Regions from separate parts of the Rhodococcus huquni genome, predicted to be linked through region 1. Evidence: riboswitches for the same ligand, from Rfam matches in the RefSeq annotation. Region 1 holds a riboswitch; each other region holds the start of a gene.
What was found. A riboswitch is a leader RNA that binds a small molecule or an ion and turns the genes downstream of it on or off. The one in region 1 is predicted to bind thiamine pyrophosphate.

Region 1 (3,273 bases):
CTCGGTCCCGGACGCGACGAGTGCCTCTTCGAGTACCGCGAGGTTCGCCGCGCCGCCCGTGCCCATGACGAGACGCGAATCGAATACTCGATCCGCGATGGTGAGCTTGCCTGGATCAGCCACCCTGGACCGCCGTGAGCACTTCGATCTCCCAGCCACGCCCCACGGTCTCCGCCCAGCGAGCCCTCGAGAAGACCTCACCGTTGACGGCGACGGCCACGCCCTTGGTGGGCAGGTCCAGTCGTTCGAGCAGTTGGAGGAGTGTGATCGGCTCGGCCAGGTCGTGGTCCGTGCCGTTGACGCTGATACCGATGGGAATCGTCATCCCTCCGACGCGTCCCACACTCTGCTGTTCACTCATCCCCACACCTCATTACGTTCGCCGAATCGTTCGGGATTCGCGCCTGCCGCCTCCACGAGCGCCTCCCCGTCCAACAGTGCCACCGCAGCATCTGCGGTGACCGGTGTCAGCAGGATGCCGTTGCGTCCGTGCCCTGCTGCCACCACAACACGATCGGACAACCGACCGATCAGTGGCAAGTTGTCCGGCGTCATCGGTCGTAGACCGGCCGCCGCTTCCTTCAGCTCGTACTCGCCGATGGCAGGCATCAGCGTCTCCGCATCCGCGATCAAGTTACGAACTCCACTCACCGTGACCTGTGTGTCCTCGCCGGATTCGTACTGGGTCGCTCCCAGGACGATGCCGTCCGCCCGCGGGACCAGGTACGCCGGACGGCCGTGGACGGTGCCACGAATGGTACGTCCCGGAGCGGGTGTCACGCCGGGACGTGACCCCAATCGAAGGATCTCGCCCTTCACGGCGCGTATCGGCAGCGACGGCCAGAGCGTCGGTGACGCCAGCCCGGAGGCGAGGACCACCTGATCCGCGTCGAGATCCCGAAGATCACGTACGTTCTCCGGCACGAATTCGACGCCGGCGCTGCGGGCATTCTCCCGAAGCGCGCGGAGCAACAAACGGTTGTCGACCGCGAGTTCCGAATGCGCGAGCAGCCCGAGTCGCACCTTGGGGCCGAGCATCGGTTCGAGCTCACGGATTCTCGTTCGGTCGACAATTTCCATGTCGTGGCCCTGTCCACCGACCCATTCCGCGATGGTGCGGAGATCGCCGGCATCGGCCGAATCGAGAGCCACCGTGAGCGAACTGGTCGACGTGAACAGCGAGACGTCGGCGCCCACCTCGAGTTCTTTACCGAAATCCGGCCACCGATCGAGAGATGCCGCGCCGAGCGCGAGCACCCTCTCCTCGCCGGGCCACCCCTCGGAGAGTGGGGCGAGCATCCCGCCCGCGACCCACGAGGCACCCGAACCGCTCGCACTGTCGTGGACACGGACGGACCAGCCACGCTGAGCAGCTCGCCACGCGATGGCGAGTCCTATGACACCGCCACCCACTACGGCCAACGACCTGGCCATCGATCCACCTCACTTCCTGCGCCGGCATGATCCGGGTCAGGTCTGACGGTCGGGCCGGCGTGGCCCCTCTCAGCCCCGCGATCCTGGGACTCCCGTGGTAACTGTTACTCCCCAAAGGTTACCGTCATGGCTGTGACCCGCCCACACCGCAACGACATGAACCGCCGCACCCGGCTCGCCGCTTCCCGGTTGTACCTGTGCACAGATGCGCGACGCGAGAAGGGCGACCTGGCCCAGTTCGCGGAGGCCGCGCTCGCGGGTGGCGTCGACATCATCCAACTTCGCGACAAGGGCTCTGCAGGCGAACGCGAGTTCGGGCCCATGGACGCGAAGGACGAACTGATCGCGGTGTCCGTACTCGCCACCGCGGCCCGCAGGCACGGCGCGCTCGTCGCGGTGAACGATCGAGCCGACATGGCGCGGGCCGCCGACGCCGACATCCTGCATCTCGGTCAGGGCGATCTGCCTGTGCCGTATGCGCGGGACGTCGTCGGACCGGACGTGTTGATCGGGCGCTCCACACACAACCGCGCGCAGGCGAGCCTCGCCGCCATCGAGGACGGCGTCGACTACTTCTGCACCGGCCCGCTGTGGGCCACGCCCACCAAGCCGGGCCGCAGTGCCGCCGGTGTCGACCTGGTTCGCTCCACTGCGGACGCACAGCCCACGCGCCCGTGGTTCGCGATCGGCGGCATCGACGAGGAGCGCCTACCGGAGGTACTCGAGGCCGGTGCCGATCGAATCGTGGTGGTCCGCGCCATCACCGCAGCCGCCGACCCGCAGGCGGCAGCGCGGTCTCTCAGCGAAAAACTGCGGAACAACGCCGGTTTGTGAGCCGCTGCCGAACGAATGGAACATTCGTCCGATCTGACTGGACGGGCGTCGCGTTCGTCCCGGGTAGGTCAGTGATCGACGCCCGACACAGGCGGAATGCGCAGCATCATCTCTCGTAGTTGCGGCCACGCGGCCTCGAATCCGGGGTGCAGCGGCAGCGACGTGACCTCGTCTTCGCGAACCCACCGGAGCTCCGTGCTCTCCCGGTTGGGAACGGTGTCGAGTTGACGCACGGCGTCGGCGATCACGGTGGTGTAGCTCCAGCCGCCGTCGACTCGCATGGTGACGATCTCGTCGCGCACCGTGATGCCGTCGCCCACGATTCCGGTCTCTTCTTCTGCCTCGCGTACGGCGGCGTGAGTCGTGGTCTCGTGGCTGTCTCGAGCACCGCCGGGCAGCGCCCACGTGCCGCCCTGATGGCTCCACACCGCGCGGTGTTGCAAAAGCACCGTCAGGGAACCGTCCTCGGCGGGGGCCCGCAGCAGCAGTCCCGCGGCGCCGTGCTTGCCCCAGTGACGACTGCCGTCCGGGCCCGTCGCCCAACCGTCACCGTCACCACGCATCGACTTCCCCTGTCCGACTTCGCGCATCTCTCAGCAGTGCCCACACCCTAGCGGACCTCGGCGATCTCGCCAGAGGACACAGGATCGCGAGTTCCGACGATTCCTGCTTATATGCTCCCAGTGAGGCGGCCGAACGAGAGGGGGTGCGCCCATGGTTCTGCGTGAGGCACCGTCGATCGAGCCGCACGGCAACGAAGCCGTGTCCACAGACGACGAGCCAGGCGACCCCACTTCGCTTCGTCGACGCGAACTCCGTGCCTTTCTGTCCTCCACACCCGCACGGCTCACCGCGCTCGGCACCGTGCTCGTTCTGCTCACGCTCGCAGCCGGCGTCGTCACCGCCACCTCCGTCGAGAACAGGCAGTCCACCCTCGAGACCTCGCTCGCCGAGACGGAACCGCTGGCGAATTCGGCGCAGGATCTCTATGGCGCGCTTTCGGTC
Region 2 (3,273 bases), on a different contig from region 1:
GTTGCAGCGCAGCCACGAACTTGTGGGCCTGTTCGGGATGCGCGTCGAGCCACGGCCGGTTCGCTTCGATGATCAGCGCATATGCATCGGGGAAGCCGTAGTCGGTGTAGTCGAAATACCTCATCGGAGTGCCGCGGTGCTCGGCTTCGACGCCTTCCCAGGCGAAGAACGACACCGTGAAGTCGGCTTCACCCGAGTACACGGCCTCGTACGCGGAGGTGCCGAGCGTGACCGTCTCGAACTCGCCTTTGCCGCCGTCGTTTCTGATGATCTGCCGTAACGTCTCGGCGGCGTCGGCGTCGCCGAACCCCGCGAACACCTTCCCGTCGAGATCGCGCGGGCGGGTGATGTCCGGACGGTCGGCCTTCACCGCGATGCCGGTTGCCCAGTGCTGCAGCGGCGCCATGACGGAGACCGTTTGCGCGCCTGCTGCTTTCGAGAAGGTGGACGAACTCTGGAAGCCGACCCCGAACTCGGCATTTCCCGAGTCGACGAGGGTATCCGGCGAGGTGCTGTTGTACGGCAGTACTTGCACGTCGAGGCCCGCGTCGGCGAAATAGCCCTCTTGCAGGGCGACGTACAGCCCGGTGTGGTTGGTGTTGGGGGTCCAGTCGAGGGCGAAGCGGACGGTGTTCGGCGACTGCTCCGTACCGCAGCCGGCAAGGGCGCCCATCGCAGCGACGGCGACCAGTGCAACAGCGGCAATTCGACGGATCGTCGATGCGGCCCTCACGACGCGGGCCAGGACTGGGGGTGGAGCGGCGCGTCCCAGAACATCAGTTCGTACCGGGCAGCGACCACGAAAGCCTCGAGCATGGCGCCGCGCACCTCATCGGTAGCCGCAGCGGCGGCATCGTCGACCAGTTCACGGGCTTTGGCGACCTCGAGGTGAAACTCCTCTGCGTCGTACGTCGTGACCCACCGCGCGTACGGATGAGAAGGATCGGCCGCGAGTACGTCGTGCGCACGGGCCGCAAGTCGTCGGCCGACGTCGGCGTAGATCCAGAAGCAGGGTAAAGCTGCCGCAGCTGCGACCGCGTAAGGCTCGGTGGCCGCGGTGGCAGTCAGGTAGGAGGTGTACGCGAGGCACGCCGGTGTGGGCTGTGGTTCCACATCGGACTCCGGCAGTGTTCCGCTGGTCAGTAGCTCTCGGTGCAGTGCGGCCTCGACGGTGGCGGACTCCACGGCGGCGCCGGCCCAGAATCCGGTCGCTTCGGGAGTCGGCGCATGGGCGGCAACGAGAGCAAGCGTCTTCGCGTACTGGGTCAGGTACAGGAAATCCTGTTCGATATAGGTGCGGAACACCTCGAGCGGCAGCGTGCCGTCACCGAGACGCCGCAGAAATTCGAGATCGTCGATCCCGGCGCGGACCACTTTCGCCGCATCCCAGAGACGATCGGTGAAACGGGGCGACCCCGCCACCTCCGTATGGACAGACGTATTCACAGCTTCGACATCCCTTCGTCAGCATTACCTGAGCAGGTTCCCGGGTGTGATCTCAGCCCCGCATGTGCGGAGCACCCCGTGTCAGAACGAGGAGACCATAGCAGCCGGCGGCTCGCCAGCGCTCCTGCGAGCCCGAGAGTTGGTAGGTTGGCGAGAAGATTCCTGTACGCCTCGCGTTAGGAGATTCGCACGTGAAGGCAGGCTCGTCGGACGTCACTCATGTGGTGCGCACCCGGGACGGAGACGTTCGCGGCTACGCGGAGCACGCCGCCGAGGGTGCTGTATATGCGTGGAAGGGCATCCCATACGCTGCCGCACCCGTCGGCAGACTGCGTTTCCGGGCGCCGGTTCGCCCGGAGCCGTGGGACGGAGTGCGGGACGGGCGTGAGTTCGGTCCGATGGCGCCACAGGGCCCGAGTACCGCCGTCCCGATCGACGAGGATCTGAAGTACGACGAGGACTGTCTGTCCCTCAACGTGTGGGCTCCCCGGCCGGACGGCAGGAAGCGTCCCGTGATGGTGTGGATCCACGGCGGCGCCTATTGCCTCGGGTCGTCCGCGCAAGCGATCTACGACGGCCGATCGCTCGCCGAACACGGTGATGTCGTGGTCGTGACCATCAACTACCGGGTCGGCGCTCTTGGATTCCTCGATCTGTCGTCGTTCTCGACCGAGGAGGACACCTTCGAGACCAATTGCGGTCTCCGCGACCAGTTGGCAGCGCTCGAGTGGGTTCGCGAGTGCATCGCCGACTTCGGTGGCGATCCAGAGAACGTCACGGCGTTCGGAGAGTCCTCCGGCGCTGGATCTCTGACCACCCTCATGACGTGCCCGAGCGCCGAGGGGCTCTTTCATCGGGTGATCGCGCAGAGTCCACCCGCGACGTCCGTGTACGGCAGTGAACGCGCTGCTACTGTCGCAAAGCGATTTCTCGACATCATCGACCTGACGTCCGACCGCGCGAAAGAGCTCCGAGAACTGCCGATCGAGGAGATCGTGGCGGCGGGGGACACCCTGGTGGACGAGGTCCCGAGCAAGATCCCCGGGACGTTGGCAATGGCACCGGTGGTGGACCGTGACTTTCTGCCGAAGTATCCGGTCGCAGCGTTTCAGAAGGGCCTCTCGCACCGGATACCGTTGATCATCGGGTCGAACAAGGACGAGGCATCGATCTTCAAGTTCATGAAATCGCCGTTGCTGCCGGTGAGTGCCGACGCGGTTCAGGAGATGCTGCGCGCCATCGCCGCCGATCACCCGGAGCTGTCGGCCTCGCGTATCGCCGACATCCTGTCCGCGTACCCCGACCGGGCGAAACCGAGTGGAGCGTTGGCGATGTCGCGCGACGCCGCGTTCCGGATGCCGGCGCTGTGGGTAGCCGACGCCCACAGCCGGCACTCACCGACGTGGATGTATCGCTTCGACCATGCGACACCGATGCTGAAAGCTGCGCGGGTGGGTGCAGGCCACGCAACCGAATTGCCGTACGTGTTCGGCAACTTCGGGACGTTGAACGTCGACCCCACCTTCTGGATCGGTGGACGCAAGACGGCACTCGGGGTGTCCGGGCGCATGCAACGGCGATGGCTCGCCTTCGCCGCACACGAAGTCCCTGCCGCGCTCGACGGGTCGAAACACTGGCCACCCTATGACGAGACGATGCGAAACACGCTGTTGATCGACACCGTGGACACCGTGGTCGAAGATCCGGACGACGTGTTGCGTGCAGCGTGGGGCGATGAGGTGATGGGCTTCAGCTGACGGCTTCGGGATCCGTCAGGTCGTGTTGCCTACCCGGTCGATCGGGCTCCGGGTCGAGTCCACGAAGACT
Region 3 (3,273 bases), on a different contig from region 1:
AAGCACACCTGCCGGTCGAGTTCGAGGTCGTTGCTCACGAGTATCAAGGTAGCGCACAATTCAATTGTGCACAATGAAAAGTTCGCGCGGCGTGGCTGTGATCTGCGGAGTACCGTCGAGGAAGTGACTATTCGCCTTGGATACCAAATGCCGAACTTCAGTTACTCCAACTCTGTCGCGGACCTTTTTCCGACGGTGATCGCGCAGGCGCGTGAAGCCGAATCCGCCGGTTTCGACACGGCTTTCGTGATGGACCACTTCTATCAGCTCCCCGGCCTCGGTGCTCCGGAAGAGCCGATGCTCGAGGCCTACACGGCCCTCGGTGCACTCGCTACGGCGACCGAGAAGATCCAGCTGTCCGCGCTGGTCACCGGAAACACGTACCGCAATCCTCCGATGCTGGCCAAGACGGTGTCCACGCTGGACGTCGCAAGCGGCGGCCGAGCGATTCTCGGTATCGGCGCCGGGTGGTACGAGCTCGAACATCAGCAGTTCGGATACGAATTCGGCACTTTCACCGACCGTTTCGAACGGCTCGACGAGGCGCTGCAGATCATTGCGCCGATGCTGCACGGGGAGCGGCCGACGTTCGACGGCAAGTGGTATCACGTCGAGAACGCAATCAACGAACCCCGTATTCGCGACGATCTGCCGATCATGCTCGGTGGTGGCGGTGAGAAGAAGACGTTCGCCCTCGCCGCACGCTTCGCCGATCACCTCAACATCATCTGCAACTCCAGTGAGCTGACCCGAAAGCTGGATGCACTCGACGCTCGGTGTTCCGAGGCGAACCGCGATCGATCCACCCTCGAGACCAGCTACCTGGCCTTCGTCATCATCGACGAGGACGGTGATCGGGCACGGCAACTGCAGCACGACTACCTCCTTCGTCAGGGCGTCGATTTGTCAGCCGTCTCCGAGGAGGAGCGAACCGCCGCAACCGAACGCCAGTTCTGCGGTGCGCCCGACGAAGTGGCCGAACAGTTGCAGTCGCGAGTGCTGGACAAGGGAATCGACGGCATCGTCCTGAACCTCGTCGTCAACGGACACGAGCCGGGAATCGTCGAATTGGCCGGCCGTACGGTCAAGCCCCTGGTTGCGTAGCCCCTGTGGTGCATACTGTCTGGAAGTGACACGGGGTGCCGTCCGTTCGGGCGGCTGAGAGCACACCCGTCGAACCTGATCTGGTTGATACCAGCGAAGGGATGTCGCGGTGGTGCGTCGTCGTACGCGTGTCACTTCTGCGGTCTCGTTTCGCTGACCGAACAGAAGGGCAGAGATGCAGATCGATGCACAGACAGTCGTGGTGACCGGTGCCGGACGAGGGCTGGGTTCGGCCGTGGCCCGCGCTTTCGCGCGCGAAGGCGCCAAGGTGGTGGTCAACTACCGCCGCAGCCAGGATGCGGCCGAGGCCTTGGCTACGGAACTGGGAGATCGTGCCGTGTCGATTCGGGCAGATGTCACGGAGCCCGAGCAGGTGGCCGAGATGTTCCGTTCGGCCGAGCAGCATTTCGGCGGTCCGGTCACGACCGTGGTCAACAATGCGCTGGTCGACTTCTCGTTCGACGGGGACGCGCGGGCGAAGGCGGACACCATCGGGTGGGAAGCGTTCGACACGCAACTACGGGGAAGCGTGAAGTCCACCCTGAACACCACACAGGCGGCGCTCGCGGGGATGCGCGCCGCCGGGTTCGGCCGCATCGTGAACGTGGGCACCAATCTCTTCCAGAATCCGGTGGTGCCGTACCACGACTACACCGCAGGAAAGGCGGCTGCGTTGTCGCTCACCCGCACGCTGGCAGCTGACCTGGGACCGGACAACATCACGGTCAACATGGTCTCGGGTGGATTGCTGCGCACGACCGACGCGAGTGCGGCGACACCGGAGGAGGTCTTCGACCTCATCGCCGCCGGCACACCGTTGCAGCGGGTGACGACGCCGGAAGAGTTCGCGGACGCGGTGCTGTTCTTCGCCTCGCCGTGGGCGCGATCGGTCACGGGCCAGAACCTCGTCGTCGACGGCGGCTTGGTGAAGGACTGACATGCCGAGGCAACTGCACTTCAATGCGTTTCTGTTCGGATGCGGCCATCACGGCGCAGCGTGGCGGCACCCGGAATCGGAGGTGGAACGCCTGACGGACATCGCCTACTACGAGGAGCTGGCGCGCACCGCCGAACGTGGTTGCCTGGACGCGGTGTTCTTCGCCGACGGACACTCCGTTCGCGATCCGGCAGGTGGGGGAATGTGGTTCCTCGAACCGATCACGGCGCTGTCGGCGATGGCGCGTGCGACCGACAGGGTCGGCCTGGTGACCACGGTGTCCAGCACGTTCTACACGCCGTTTCACGCAGCCCGTATGTTGGCCTCCCTCGACCACATCAGTGGGGGCCGGGTGGGGTGGAACGTCGTGACGTCTATGTTCGACGCCGAGGCGCGCAATCATGGACTCGAGACGATGCCGGCCCACGACGAGCGCTACGAGCGGGCCGAAGAGTTCGTCGATGTTGCTCTGGCGCTGTGGGATTCGTGGGATTCCGACGCCGTGGTGTTGGATCGTGGTGGACTCTTCGCCGATCCGGACAAGGTTCATCGCGTCGACCATCGGGGGAAGAACTTTCTGGTCGACGGGCCGCTCAACGTCCCGCCCTCACCGCAGGGGTCACCTGTGCTGTTCCAGGCCGGCTCTTCTGAGCAGGGCCGGGCGCTGGCTGCCAAGCGCGCCGAGGGCATCTACGCGGTGGCATACGACATGGCGTCGGCCCGTGCGTACTACTCCGATGTGAAGGCCCGCGTTCGGCGGGAGGGGCGCGACGCCGAGGCCGTGACGATCATGCCGGGACTCGTGACCTACGTCGGATCCACGATGGAAGAGGCGCGCCGCAAGAAGGCGGAACTGGATGCCCTGCTGCCGGTGGAGCAGTCTCTGCGGCAGCTTTCGACATTCGTTCAGCAGGACTGTTCCGAGTGGGAGCTCGATGCACCCGTGCCGACCTTGCCGCCGCTGTCGGAATTCACCGGCCCGCACGGTCGATACGACACCATCCTGCGGATCATCGAGAAGGACTCGCCGACGGTTCGGGAACTGCTCGGCACCCTCGCTGCCGGCGGCGGGCACGCCACGATGATCGGCACACCCGAGTCTATCGCCGACGACATCGAGGAGTGGTTCCGCAGCGGCGGCGCCGACGGATTCAACCTGATGCCACCGCTGTATCCACATGGACTCGACGATTTCGTCGACCAGGTGATACCGGTGCTCCAGCAGCGCGGAT

Region 2: linked by a shared signal. The riboswitch ahead of ACZI8R_RS14395 (TenA family protein) and the one ahead of thiO (glycine oxidase ThiO) in region 1 are both predicted to bind thiamine pyrophosphate.
Region 3: linked by a shared signal. The riboswitch ahead of ACZI8R_RS12510 (3-oxoacyl-ACP reductase) and the one ahead of thiO (glycine oxidase ThiO) in region 1 are both predicted to bind thiamine pyrophosphate.

What each region holds. Positions count from the first base shown of each region.
Region 1 covers NZ_JBUYWE010000003.1:485,225-488,497, forward strand. The annotation lists gene thiG (thiazole synthase) at 1-123, opposite strand, end outside; gene thiS (sulfur carrier protein ThiS) at 116-361, opposite strand; gene thiO (glycine oxidase ThiO) at 358-1,434, opposite strand; TPP riboswitch at 1,432-1,540, opposite strand; gene thiE (thiamine phosphate synthase) at 1,561-2,268, shown strand; partial or broken gene ACZI8R_RS08840 (NUDIX hydrolase) at 2,364-2,831, opposite strand; gene ACZI8R_RS08845 (hypothetical protein) at 2,983-3,273, shown strand, end outside.
Region 2 covers NZ_JBUYWE010000007.1:80,906-84,178, reverse strand. The annotation lists gene ACZI8R_RS14400 (ABC transporter substrate-binding protein) at 1-673, opposite strand, end outside; gene ACZI8R_RS14395 (TenA family protein) at 730-1,446, opposite strand; TPP riboswitch at 1,440-1,535, opposite strand; gene ACZI8R_RS14390 (carboxylesterase/lipase family protein) at 1,638-3,203, shown strand; gene ACZI8R_RS14385 (MFS transporter) at 3,196-3,273, opposite strand, start outside.
Region 3 covers NZ_JBUYWE010000005.1:276,927-280,199, forward strand. The annotation lists gene ACZI8R_RS12500 (MarR family winged helix-turn-helix transcriptional regulator) at 1-38, opposite strand, end outside; gene ACZI8R_RS12505 (LLM class F420-dependent oxidoreductase) at 124-1,104, shown strand; TPP riboswitch at 1,126-1,223, shown strand; gene ACZI8R_RS12510 (3-oxoacyl-ACP reductase) at 1,280-2,041, shown strand; gene ACZI8R_RS12515 (LLM class flavin-dependent oxidoreductase) at 2,043-3,273, shown strand, end outside.